DNA from 3 places in the Chryseobacterium sp. CS3K3.1 genome. Region 2 is predicted to be linked to each of the others. Evidence: riboswitches for the same ligand, from Rfam matches in the RefSeq annotation. Region 2 holds a riboswitch; each other region holds the start of a gene.
What was found. Region 2 has a riboswitch for cobalamin ahead of metE (5-methyltetrahydropteroyltriglutamate--homocysteine S-methyltransferase). Riboswitches for the same ligand answer to the same signal wherever they lie in the genome.
Positions count from the first base shown of each region.

Region 1: linked by a shared signal. The riboswitch ahead of AC5YGI_RS00185 (TonB-dependent receptor plug domain-containing protein) and the one ahead of metE (5-methyltetrahydropteroyltriglutamate--homocysteine S-methyltransferase) in region 2 are both predicted to bind cobalamin.
Region 3: linked by a shared signal. The riboswitch ahead of AC5YGI_RS04530 (acyl-CoA thioesterase) and the one ahead of metE (5-methyltetrahydropteroyltriglutamate--homocysteine S-methyltransferase) in region 2 are both predicted to bind cobalamin.

Region 1 is NZ_JCAKRV010000001.1:35,693-38,973, forward strand. Features, by position in the region: gene AC5YGI_RS00185 (TonB-dependent receptor plug domain-containing protein) at 1-1,850, opposite strand, end outside; cobalamin riboswitch at 1,960-2,145, opposite strand; gene AC5YGI_RS00190 (transporter) at 2,238-3,185, opposite strand; gene AC5YGI_RS00195 (cytochrome-c peroxidase) at 3,198-3,281, opposite strand, start outside.
Region 2 is NZ_JCAKRV010000023.1:36,245-39,525, forward strand. Features, by position in the region: gene metE (5-methyltetrahydropteroyltriglutamate--homocysteine S-methyltransferase) at 1-1,945, opposite strand, end outside; cobalamin riboswitch at 2,122-2,307, opposite strand; gene AC5YGI_RS18915 (Lrp/AsnC family transcriptional regulator) at 2,503-2,964, shown strand; gene AC5YGI_RS18920 (hypothetical protein) at 3,048-3,281, opposite strand, start outside.
Region 3 is NZ_JCAKRV010000003.1:122,736-126,016, forward strand. Features, by position in the region: gene AC5YGI_RS04520 (ATP-binding cassette domain-containing protein) at 1-247, shown strand, start outside; gene AC5YGI_RS04525 (hypothetical protein) at 278-1,078, shown strand; cobalamin riboswitch at 1,112-1,292, shown strand; gene AC5YGI_RS04530 (acyl-CoA thioesterase) at 1,409-1,792, shown strand; gene AC5YGI_RS04535 (HD domain-containing protein) at 1,850-2,440, opposite strand; gene AC5YGI_RS04540 (XAC2610-related protein) at 2,442-3,140, opposite strand.

The DNA of each region.
Region 1 (3,281 bases), on a different contig from region 2:
TGAATATTGTCCTGATTCACATCATATCTTTCTCCTACATACATCGCACTGTAATTGAAACTCCAGTCTTTATAATCCGCCATCAGACTGAAAGATCCACTGTGCCATGGTGTATAAGGAATCTGATTGCGGTAAAAAGTATCTTCAGGATCACTCATGTCTCTTGCACTTTGATAAGTGTAGGACAGCAACGGTCTAAGAGTAACTTTTCCCAATTGAAGTTCTGTCTGCACATTCACATCTGCACCAATGATTTCAACCATTCCCAGGTTCATCATCAGCCAGCGGAACATGCTTCCGTTAGGGGCCGCTACAATTTTATCCTGTACTTTGTTGTAGTAACCATCTACTTTAGCATAAAAGGTCTTAAAGAGACGGTTGGTATAATTCTTCTGATAGGTAAATCCTACATCATACTGATGGGTAAATTCAGGTTTCAGGTAAGTATTTCCGATATTGGTATAATACAGATCATTAAAGGTTGGAAGTCTGAAAATTCTTTTATAGAAAGCCCTTAGAGTAAGCTCTGGAATTTTTTCCGGCTGATAGCTCATAAAAACAGCAGGCGTCCACTCTCTGGCATCTCCCGGTCTTTTGTTTTTTCTTACTTCTTCAAAAGTAAAAGTTCCTAAAAGGCTTCCCAAAATTTTGAATCTGTTCCACTGATAGGTCGTTGCCAATGCTACCAAGGTAGTGTAACGGATAGGATAAGAAAAATTATCCAGATTGGCATCCAGATTATTGTACTGAAAATCTCCACTCAGACTGACATCCCAATTGGGAGTGATTGAGTAAATATTGGATGAGGAAAGATAAAGCTCCTGCTGGATATAAGTATTATCAGTATAAATAATAGACTGCGAACGAACCGTATCCATAAAATGGGTATAATCGTAGGCAAATTTTGCTTTCAGCTGTGTTTCAAATTTCGGGAACAGTTTTTTTCTCAGATTGGCCTGTACGAAATAATTTTCATCTGAAAGTCTGGCTCCTCTTCCACCAAAACGGCCATTCACAATGGGAGCCGGCATTCCACGATCTGAAATATAACCATACCCTCTGATATTCCAGCTTCCGTTATTTAAAGTTCCGTTGAGAGAAGTTTCAAACCGTTTTGCTTTGATATCTGAGTCCTGTCTTTTAGCGATGGTATCGTACGCCTGCTGCCCATCAGGATATTTCTTCGCGTACCGGAACCTGTAAATTCCGTCACTCTGCATAAATTCTCCGCTGAAGCTGGCAGAAACTCTGTCTGATATCTTCTGTTCCAATCGGAATGAAGGATTAAAGAGATCAATAGATGCACTTTTTGCCCTTATCACCAAATTGGTTTTTCTATTTCCTTTAAATACGGGTGTTTTAGGCTGTAAATAAATAGATCCTGAAGAACCGAAGTCTTTTGCAGGTTGAAAAATCTCACTTTTCTGTCCGTTGTACAATGATATTTCTTCCAGATCGTCTAAAGAATATCGTCCAAGATCCACCAGCCCGTTTTGGGCATTTCCTAATTGAATTCCATCATAAAACACACCTACATGCTGGCTTCCCATACTTCGGATGTTGATGGTTTTCAAACCACCCAATCCTCCATAATCTTTAATCTGAACTCCTGAAAAATACCGCAACGCATCTGCGACAGAATGACTGTTAAGCCTCTCCAGCTGCTCACCCTGCAGGATTTGTGCAGGAATAATTTCTTTAAAATTCTTTTTGTAAAGATTGATCCCTTTAATCGTCTCTTCCTGAAGACTATCTTTTTTCTTGGTTTGGGAAAACAAAAGTTGAGATGTGATCACCAATATTGTGAAAACAGCTTTTTGAATTGCAGAAGTAGTTAGTTTTGCCGCCATTAGCTCATTTAGGGTAATGAAGACGCTAATGGGTATAAGAATACAACGACAAAGCACAGCTGTCACTGCACACAATCATTGATGTCCTAAGCTTTATTCCACGAAAGCGTCAAACGATTATTGTCTGGCAGGTCTTCTGACTTACTCCATTTTTGAAATCCTTCCCATTAAAAAAACAGTGGATATATTCTTCAAAAACTTTGGTGCGGAGCTTACAGCAGCGGGTCTGTTCCGGATTTTCACCGGATTCCCTTTTAAGAGCTTTTTACGGCTCACCAAATTCCGGCAAAGATAAATAATTATTCCTAATCCCCAACTAAAATCATGATTTATAAACAATTAAAGCTCCCGAAGGAGCTTTAACATGATTTCAACAAGGGTTTCCTTTTAAATTCCAATATTCAGAAAAATACTGAATCTTGATTGAGCTTCAATATCTCCTCCCGCCAGGCGCGTGTACATGGGAAGCATGACTTCACTTCCCAGGCTCAGCTTTTTATAAGAGGCTTCAAAACCTAATTTTCCATACAAGGCACTTCCTGCAGTGTTCGGCAATGCTTCATCAAACTGTTTATTCTGAGCATAAACTTCTCCCTGAACTCCAGTTTTTACAGAGAATATAGATTTTTCATTTCCTGCAACCTGATAAAAACCTGTTGCTGCATAATTCCATTGGTTTCCAAAACGGTAATTTTTCCTGTTCTCTGTTTTAATGGTGTAATCTGTATTCACCAGTACGGCTACTTTATTTTTCTGAAACTTATAATTCAAAGCCGCCTGATAATCCCAGCTGCCAGTTCCCAGCTGAAAGCTTGGGTTGACACCGGATGCCCCTTTTTCATCAAACTTCCCGAGAGGAATTTTCACACCCAAACCTCCGCTCAGATGATGGAAATTATCTTTAGAGCTCATCAGCTGGTAAATTCCCATCAGGTTTAAATCTCCTATTCCATTGATTCTGATATCTCCCTGCATGGTTTTCTTTTCATGAAAATGGAATGGAAGGCTCGCATAAACACTCAGTTTTTTAGTCAGTGGAACTTTCCCCCAAAGTTGCAGCGTATTGAAATACTGATCCTGGGTAAGATCTTTTACAAATAAGTTCTCTTTCGCTTTATAATGCTGCGCAAAGTATTTGATCCCGATAAACTGCGGATTCAGTAAAGATTCAAAACCGGAAGATCCGTTTCCTGCTGCACAACCACAGGCATCACAATCATCATCAAAATCGAATCTGCTAAAGGTTTCGGGAGCAATATACGCACTGTCTCTAATCGTTTTCGCCTGATACTGATTAAACAGGATCAAACTTACTATCACTATAATCTTCTTCATGTTTTTTATAAATTATTCTGCAAATTTTGGATTGGATATGAAACTTTTATCCGATAATGTTTTCAGGAATGCAATGATGTATTGTTTTTCCTGGCT
Region 2 (3,281 bases):
TCTGGGTAGCATCTTCTACTCCGCTTGCTGAAATTCTGAAAGCTTCTACGGCCCATTTCAAATAGTTCTGCCAGTCTGCTTTTCTTAATGGAAGACCTTCTCTTATGGCAGGCTCATCAATCTGAATAATTCTGATTCCTGCTTTTTCCAGGTCCACCACTTCATCACGAATTGCCAAGGCAATCTGCTTACAAGTTTCTGAACGAGGCTGATCATCACGTACAAAAGACCACTGTAAAATGGTAACCGGACCTGTTAACATTCCTTTTACCCATTTTTCAGTCTGAGATTGGGCATATTGAGACCAGTACACCGTCATCGGAGTTGGGCGGGAAACGTCACCGAAGATCACAGGTGGTTTTACACAACGGCTTCCGTAGCTTTGTACCCAACCGTTTTGGGTGAATACAAATCCTTCCAGCTGTTCTCCGAAGTATTCCACCATATCGTTACGCTCAAATTCTCCGTGAACCAATACATCAATTCCGATGTCTTCCTGCCAGCGGATTGTTCTTTGCGTTTCCTCTTTCAGTAAAATATCATATTGTTCTGCTGTCAGTTCTCCTTTTTTGAATTTGGCTCTCCAGCTTCTCACTTCTGCGGTTTGCGGGAATGATCCGATCGTAGTGGTGGGGAACAAAGGAAGCTGCAATACTTCCTGTTGCTCTTTTTTACGGATTTTGAAGGTGTTTGTTCTCTGAGCATCTTTTTCTGTAACAGCATTGGCTCTTTGTTTTACCTGATCATTATGGATAAGAGAAGAAGTTCTTCTACTCTCAATTGCTTTTTTATTTTCTTCAAATGCTTCAAAAATCTGTTCATTTTCCGTTCCGGAAGCCAGTTCTTTAAGAGTTACTACTTCTTTTACTTTTTGTTTAGCAAAAGCCAGCCAGTTCTTAATTTCCGGGTTAAGATTGGTTTCAAAATCCAGGTCACAGGGTGAATGAAGCAATGAGCATGATGGTGCAATGAAAATTCTTTCAGATCCTAATTTTTCAACCGCTTTACTGATGAAAGACAACGACTTTTCATAATCATTTTTCCAGATATTTCTACCGTCAACCAGTCCTAATGAAAGGTTTAAACTGTCCGGAATAACATTCAGAATATCATCCAGCTGCTCAGGATTTCTAACCAGATCAACATGCAATGTATTGACAGGAAGTGAAACGGCAAGTGAAGTATTGTCTTTTAATCCGTCAAAATAGGAAGCCACAATAAATTTCAGTTTCGGGAAACGTTTTCTGATTTCGGCATACACATAACGGTAAGTTTCTTTGGCTTTCTCTGTTAAATCCAATGCCAGGAAAGGTTCATCAAACTGAATCCATTCTGCACCCTGCTCCTGAAGTTTGGTTAAAATCTCTATATAAACAGGAAGAAGATTTCCGGCCAGATCCAGTTTATCAAACCCTTCTTCTTTTTCTTTTCCTAATAACAGATAAGAAACCAGCCCGATAATAACCGGTTTCGCATTGATTCCAGCTTGTTTTGCTCCTGCAAATTCATTGAAAATTTTGTCTGAGCTCAGCTTAAACTGTTGATTTTTATAAAATTCCGGAACGATGTAATGATAGTTGGTATCGAACCATTTGGTCATTTCCATGGCAGTGATATCCAAGCCGTCCTTCTGATAGCCTCTTGCCATCGCAAAATAAAGATCCAGCTCAGTATTGTTTTTTTTAAGCACCACTTCATGGTACCGTGTTGGAATGGCACCTACGACAAGACTCATATCCAATACCTGATCATAATATGAAAAATCATTACATGGGATAAGATCTATTCCTGCTTCTTTCTGAATATTCCAGTTTTGACTGCAGAGAGTTCTTCCGGTATTCAGAAGTTCTTCCAAAAGGATTTTACCTGACCAGTACTGCTCGCAGGCTTTTTTGAGTTCTCTTTTGCTACCAATACGCGGATAGCCAAGAATGTGAGTTTGCATTTTTTTAAACTTTTTAATTAAACTTATTGGGAAGTCCTTTACAATGCTTCGTTATGTTTTGCGGAAAAAGTTTCAGGAAAATAGTGACATAGCAGACAGCGTAATTTCCTTTAAAAAAGAAAATACCCGAATCCGATATATCATCTGTATGACCCAAAGCTTCAGCCCGCGAAAGCATTGTCAATTCAGTAAAGGCAGGTCTCCTGACTTGTAACAGTTTCCGTCATCCTTCCCGCTTTTGGCAGTGGATCTGCAAGGACAGAAACTTTTGGTGGGTTACTTACAGTTGCGCGACAGTTCGTGATTTGCACACGATTCCCTATTAATCTACCTTAAGTAAAACCTTTCCTGTTTGATGAAGTATCTGTAAAGAACTGTACTTTTACCTTTAACAAAGGTTATCAGTAAAAGTTTTTAATTTTGTGTAAAATTAGTAATACAGAATAAAACCACAACTGGAAACAAATAATTAAGCAAATTAAACTTCAGGAATTAAAAATAAAAGCATATAATTCTTTATATTTGACTGTTTTAATCATTTAAAAGAATAATATTCTGTGGAACAACTCGATGATAAGGATGTACAGCTGCTCAGGCTCCTCCAGAAAAACGCTAAACTTACCGTTAAAGAGCTCGCTAAAGAAGTGAACCTTTCTACTTCACCGGTTTTCGAAAGGGTCAAAAGGCTTGAACAGGAAGGTTTTGTTAAAAGATATGCGGCAGTTCTTGATGCTGAAAAACTGAACCGTGGATTTACGGTGTTCTGCCAGATCAAACTTAAAATCCACGACCGGTCCGTGGGGTATGATTTTGTAAAAGAAATTTTAGAAATTGAAGAAGTTGCGGAATGTTACAATATTTCCGGAGATTTTGATTTCCTTCTGAAAGTGCAGGTGCGGGATATGAAACATTATCAGGATTTTGTATTCAATAAGCTTGGATCTGTGGATTCCATAGGGAGTACCCACAGTACGTTTGTGATGGCTGAGGTAAAGAATAACCATGGGCTGACGATATAGATTTCTTTTAAAGTTAACGCCGTCTGAGGATAAAAAAATCCGTCAATAATGACGGATAGTATAATTATTTTGTTTTTTAGTACTTAATTGGCAGCCGGATCCGTAAGTTCTGTTGTTAAACCTATTGATTTTAACAGGTTCTTACTGTCGAAAAGCAATGTTGTATAATGTTTCCCTTTTTTAAAAACCAGTTTTGACCCTCCCGGAAATTCACTGTCTGCTCCCGATTTTTGTATTTTGGCATTGTACTTACCGAACTTCGTTTTACTGTCCTGTAATGTACTTTTATTCAGAACAAGACCAAAAGGAAGTCCTTC
Region 3 (3,281 bases), on a different contig from region 2:
TTATTCTGAAGCTGATTTTGTTTTACTGGACGAACCTTTCCATAGCCTTTCTCCGAAAATTTCTGCAGCATTGAAAGCTGCAATCATTGAACAGTCTGCGTATAAGGGATTCATTATTTCTGATCATAATTATCAGGAAGTTCTTGATATTTCACACCAAATATTTCTTCTGTGTGAAGGCTATCTGAAACAAATACAAGATTTAAAAGAACTGCAACGGTATAATTATCTTCCGAAAAGCATTTAATTTATATATTTGAGGGATCAAAAAATTTTCATGATGACTTTCATAAATAAAGCATTCTATTTATCCGCATTCAGTATTTTATCTATTGCTTTTGTAAAAGGGCAGACTAAAGTTCCTTTTGGAGTGGTAAAAGCTGAAGAAGGATATGCCAACGTACGCGTACATAAAGACGATTATCGAAAAATTGTAGACAAGATCCGTATGCGTAAAGGCGATGTATTCGTTTATGTAAAGCCAGCTCCCGGAGAAACGGAATGGATATGGATTAAATATCCCGAGAAACAGGATGACGACAAACCTTTTGTGCGTTATGAAACTCTTGATAAAGAAGGAATGGTGAATAAAGGACGTATTGCCTATGTAGACCAGCTTCCCGCCTATACTCCATCCAGATCCAAAAACGGAAGATCCCTTATTTTCACAGACAATTCTGATCCTAAGATTCCTACTGCCCAAAGAAGCAAAGTGGTGATTGATATTTATCCGTCTAATGCAGGATACCGCAAAAAGGAAAAAGATGCAGATGGAAAAATTCTTACGATTGATAAAGTAAAACCATGGGGAATTGGAAATGATCTTCCTGAAGGAATGACCGAAATCAAATCCATCAGAGTGCAGCAGCCCGGAAGAGGTTCTGTTTTTGTAAGGGAAGCCATCAAAAACATGTTCCAGCCTACCATGGATTTTGAGAACATCGGGGTAACTTCTCTCGACAATGATAATATTTTCCTTTATATGATCAATGGTTCAGGAGAAAACAGATATACAACACTCTGGACAATTAAGAAGGGAAGAGTAATCAGCCAGATTATTTATCATAATCCGGAATAAATTCATTATTTTTGCATTCGAAAAGTTTTACGCTTATTCATCACAGAAATTGGTTCTGCATCACTGCAGATTAAAAGGGAACCGTGTGAAAATCACGGACTGTCGCGCAACTGTAAAGTAACTGAAGTCTTTATCAAAGATCCACTGTGCGAGGCATGGGAAGGAGATAAATGATGTTACAAGTCAGGAGACCTGCCTTTTTCTTAAACATGTAACTTTCGCGATTTGAAGTTGTATTGATCTGATGGATTGTTTCAGGAGTTCTATAAGTTCCTGTCATTATTCTGTTGTTTTAGTATCCTTTCATTTCGCTTTAATTAATAATGATATATGACTACAGAAGAAAGAATTGAAGCATCCGAAACCAGAATCTTTAAAGCGGTTTTCCCTAACACAACCAATCATTACGATACCCTTTTTGGAGGTACTGCGATGCAGCTGATGGATGAAGTAGCTTTTATCACCGCAACCCGTTTTGCCAGAAAAAGAGTGGTAACCGTGAGCAGTGATAAAATCGATTTCAAAAAACCTATTCCTGCCGGAACTATTGTGGAACTGATAGGGAAAGTTTCCTACGTGGGAAAAACCAGTATGAAGGTGAATGTTGAAATTTACACGGAGCAGATGTACTCCTATGAAAGAGAAAAAGCTATTGTAGGTGATTTTACTTTTGTAGCCATCGACGAATTCAAGAAACCAATCCAGATACTATAAATAATAAAGCTTCGGGCTGCCTTTGGCCGCCCGAAGCTTTAAATATTTTCATTGACATTATTTCAATACCTTTTCTGTTTCCAGACTTCTGTTCAGTAAAAGCTCAAAAGCCTCTCCCATTTCGTCCGATGCTCTGCTGATTGCATTTTCAAGCATATTCCGGATCTGTCTTTCCGTCACTCCGGCTTCTGTCCAGCTCTTTCCTGTAGTATGGGAATTTAAAATAAACGGCATAATTCTATCGATTCCACAAGCAAAAATAGCATCCGGAGTTTTCTCTTCTTCAAACTCCAGCCACAGGTTAAAAAATTCTGTACGTAAAGGCTCATCCAGAATTCCAAAGATCTTTTGGGCTGAAGCTTTCTCTCTTTCAAACTTTCCGACCATAGCTTTTTCATCAAAAATAAAAGTGTCTCCGGCTTCTATTTCCACAAGATCATGAATGGAAAGCATTCTTATCACCCTTAACAAATCAATATCAGCCCGGTTTTTAGCATATGGATAAAGGATCTGGGCAAGAATAATGATCTGCCAGGAATGTTCAGCCGTATTCTCTCTCCGGGAATCGTCTGCATTATAATTTCTTCGTTGTACATTTTTAAGCGCATCTACTGCCAGAATAAAATCTATCTCTTTCTGAATTTTCATCTTACTTTTTATTTCTGTTATATTGATCTGCCGGATATACCTTTGTTCTGGTAATCCATTTATTATTGATCTTTTCTTTCGTTATGACCTTTACCTGATCCTCATTGGTCATATCTTCCTCTTTTTCCAGCACTCTATCCAGTCCTTTGTTCGGAATAACGGCATATTCTGTTGTAAAAATCCTGCAACAACCGGACTTACCGTAGGAAATAAGACGCTTCCGTTTAGCATCTGTTTCAAAAAAATCAAAACCGTTTGAGCCAAGGTCTGTAAGTTCTTCACTTTTTACAAATGCCATTTTTGTAGCATTGAATACATAAACATCATAAGAAGCCGAACTGTAATTTCCCATATTTCCGTTTCTTATTGCTACATCTTCGGTACCGTCAAAATTAAAATCATCTACAATTACACTACGCTGATCCTTTGAAAGCGGAATCAATTTCCCGCGAACCGGTTTTTGGCCTTGTTCCGCATATACAACAAGATCATCAGAAACAAAAGTCTGTACTTTGCTGTTTTTATGGTCAAACAGTTCCACCGTTCCTTTTCCTCCACATCGGTCATCGTAACAGTTTTCGGTCTGAATGACTGCATCATAGTTCTTTGATACATTTTTAATTTCAAACTGATACTGCCCGAAACAGAGCGGCCCCAAAAGAAATACTGATAAGTGCCTGTACTTATTTAAAATAGTCATGGTAATAGGAATGATTTGGATGTTTTTTTATTTCTAACAAAAATACGAATCATAATACCGATCTCAAAATCCATGTCTCATTATCTGTCAGAATTTCCCTTCCTATAAAACAGTATTCACAGATAAGAAGCTTTCTCCCGC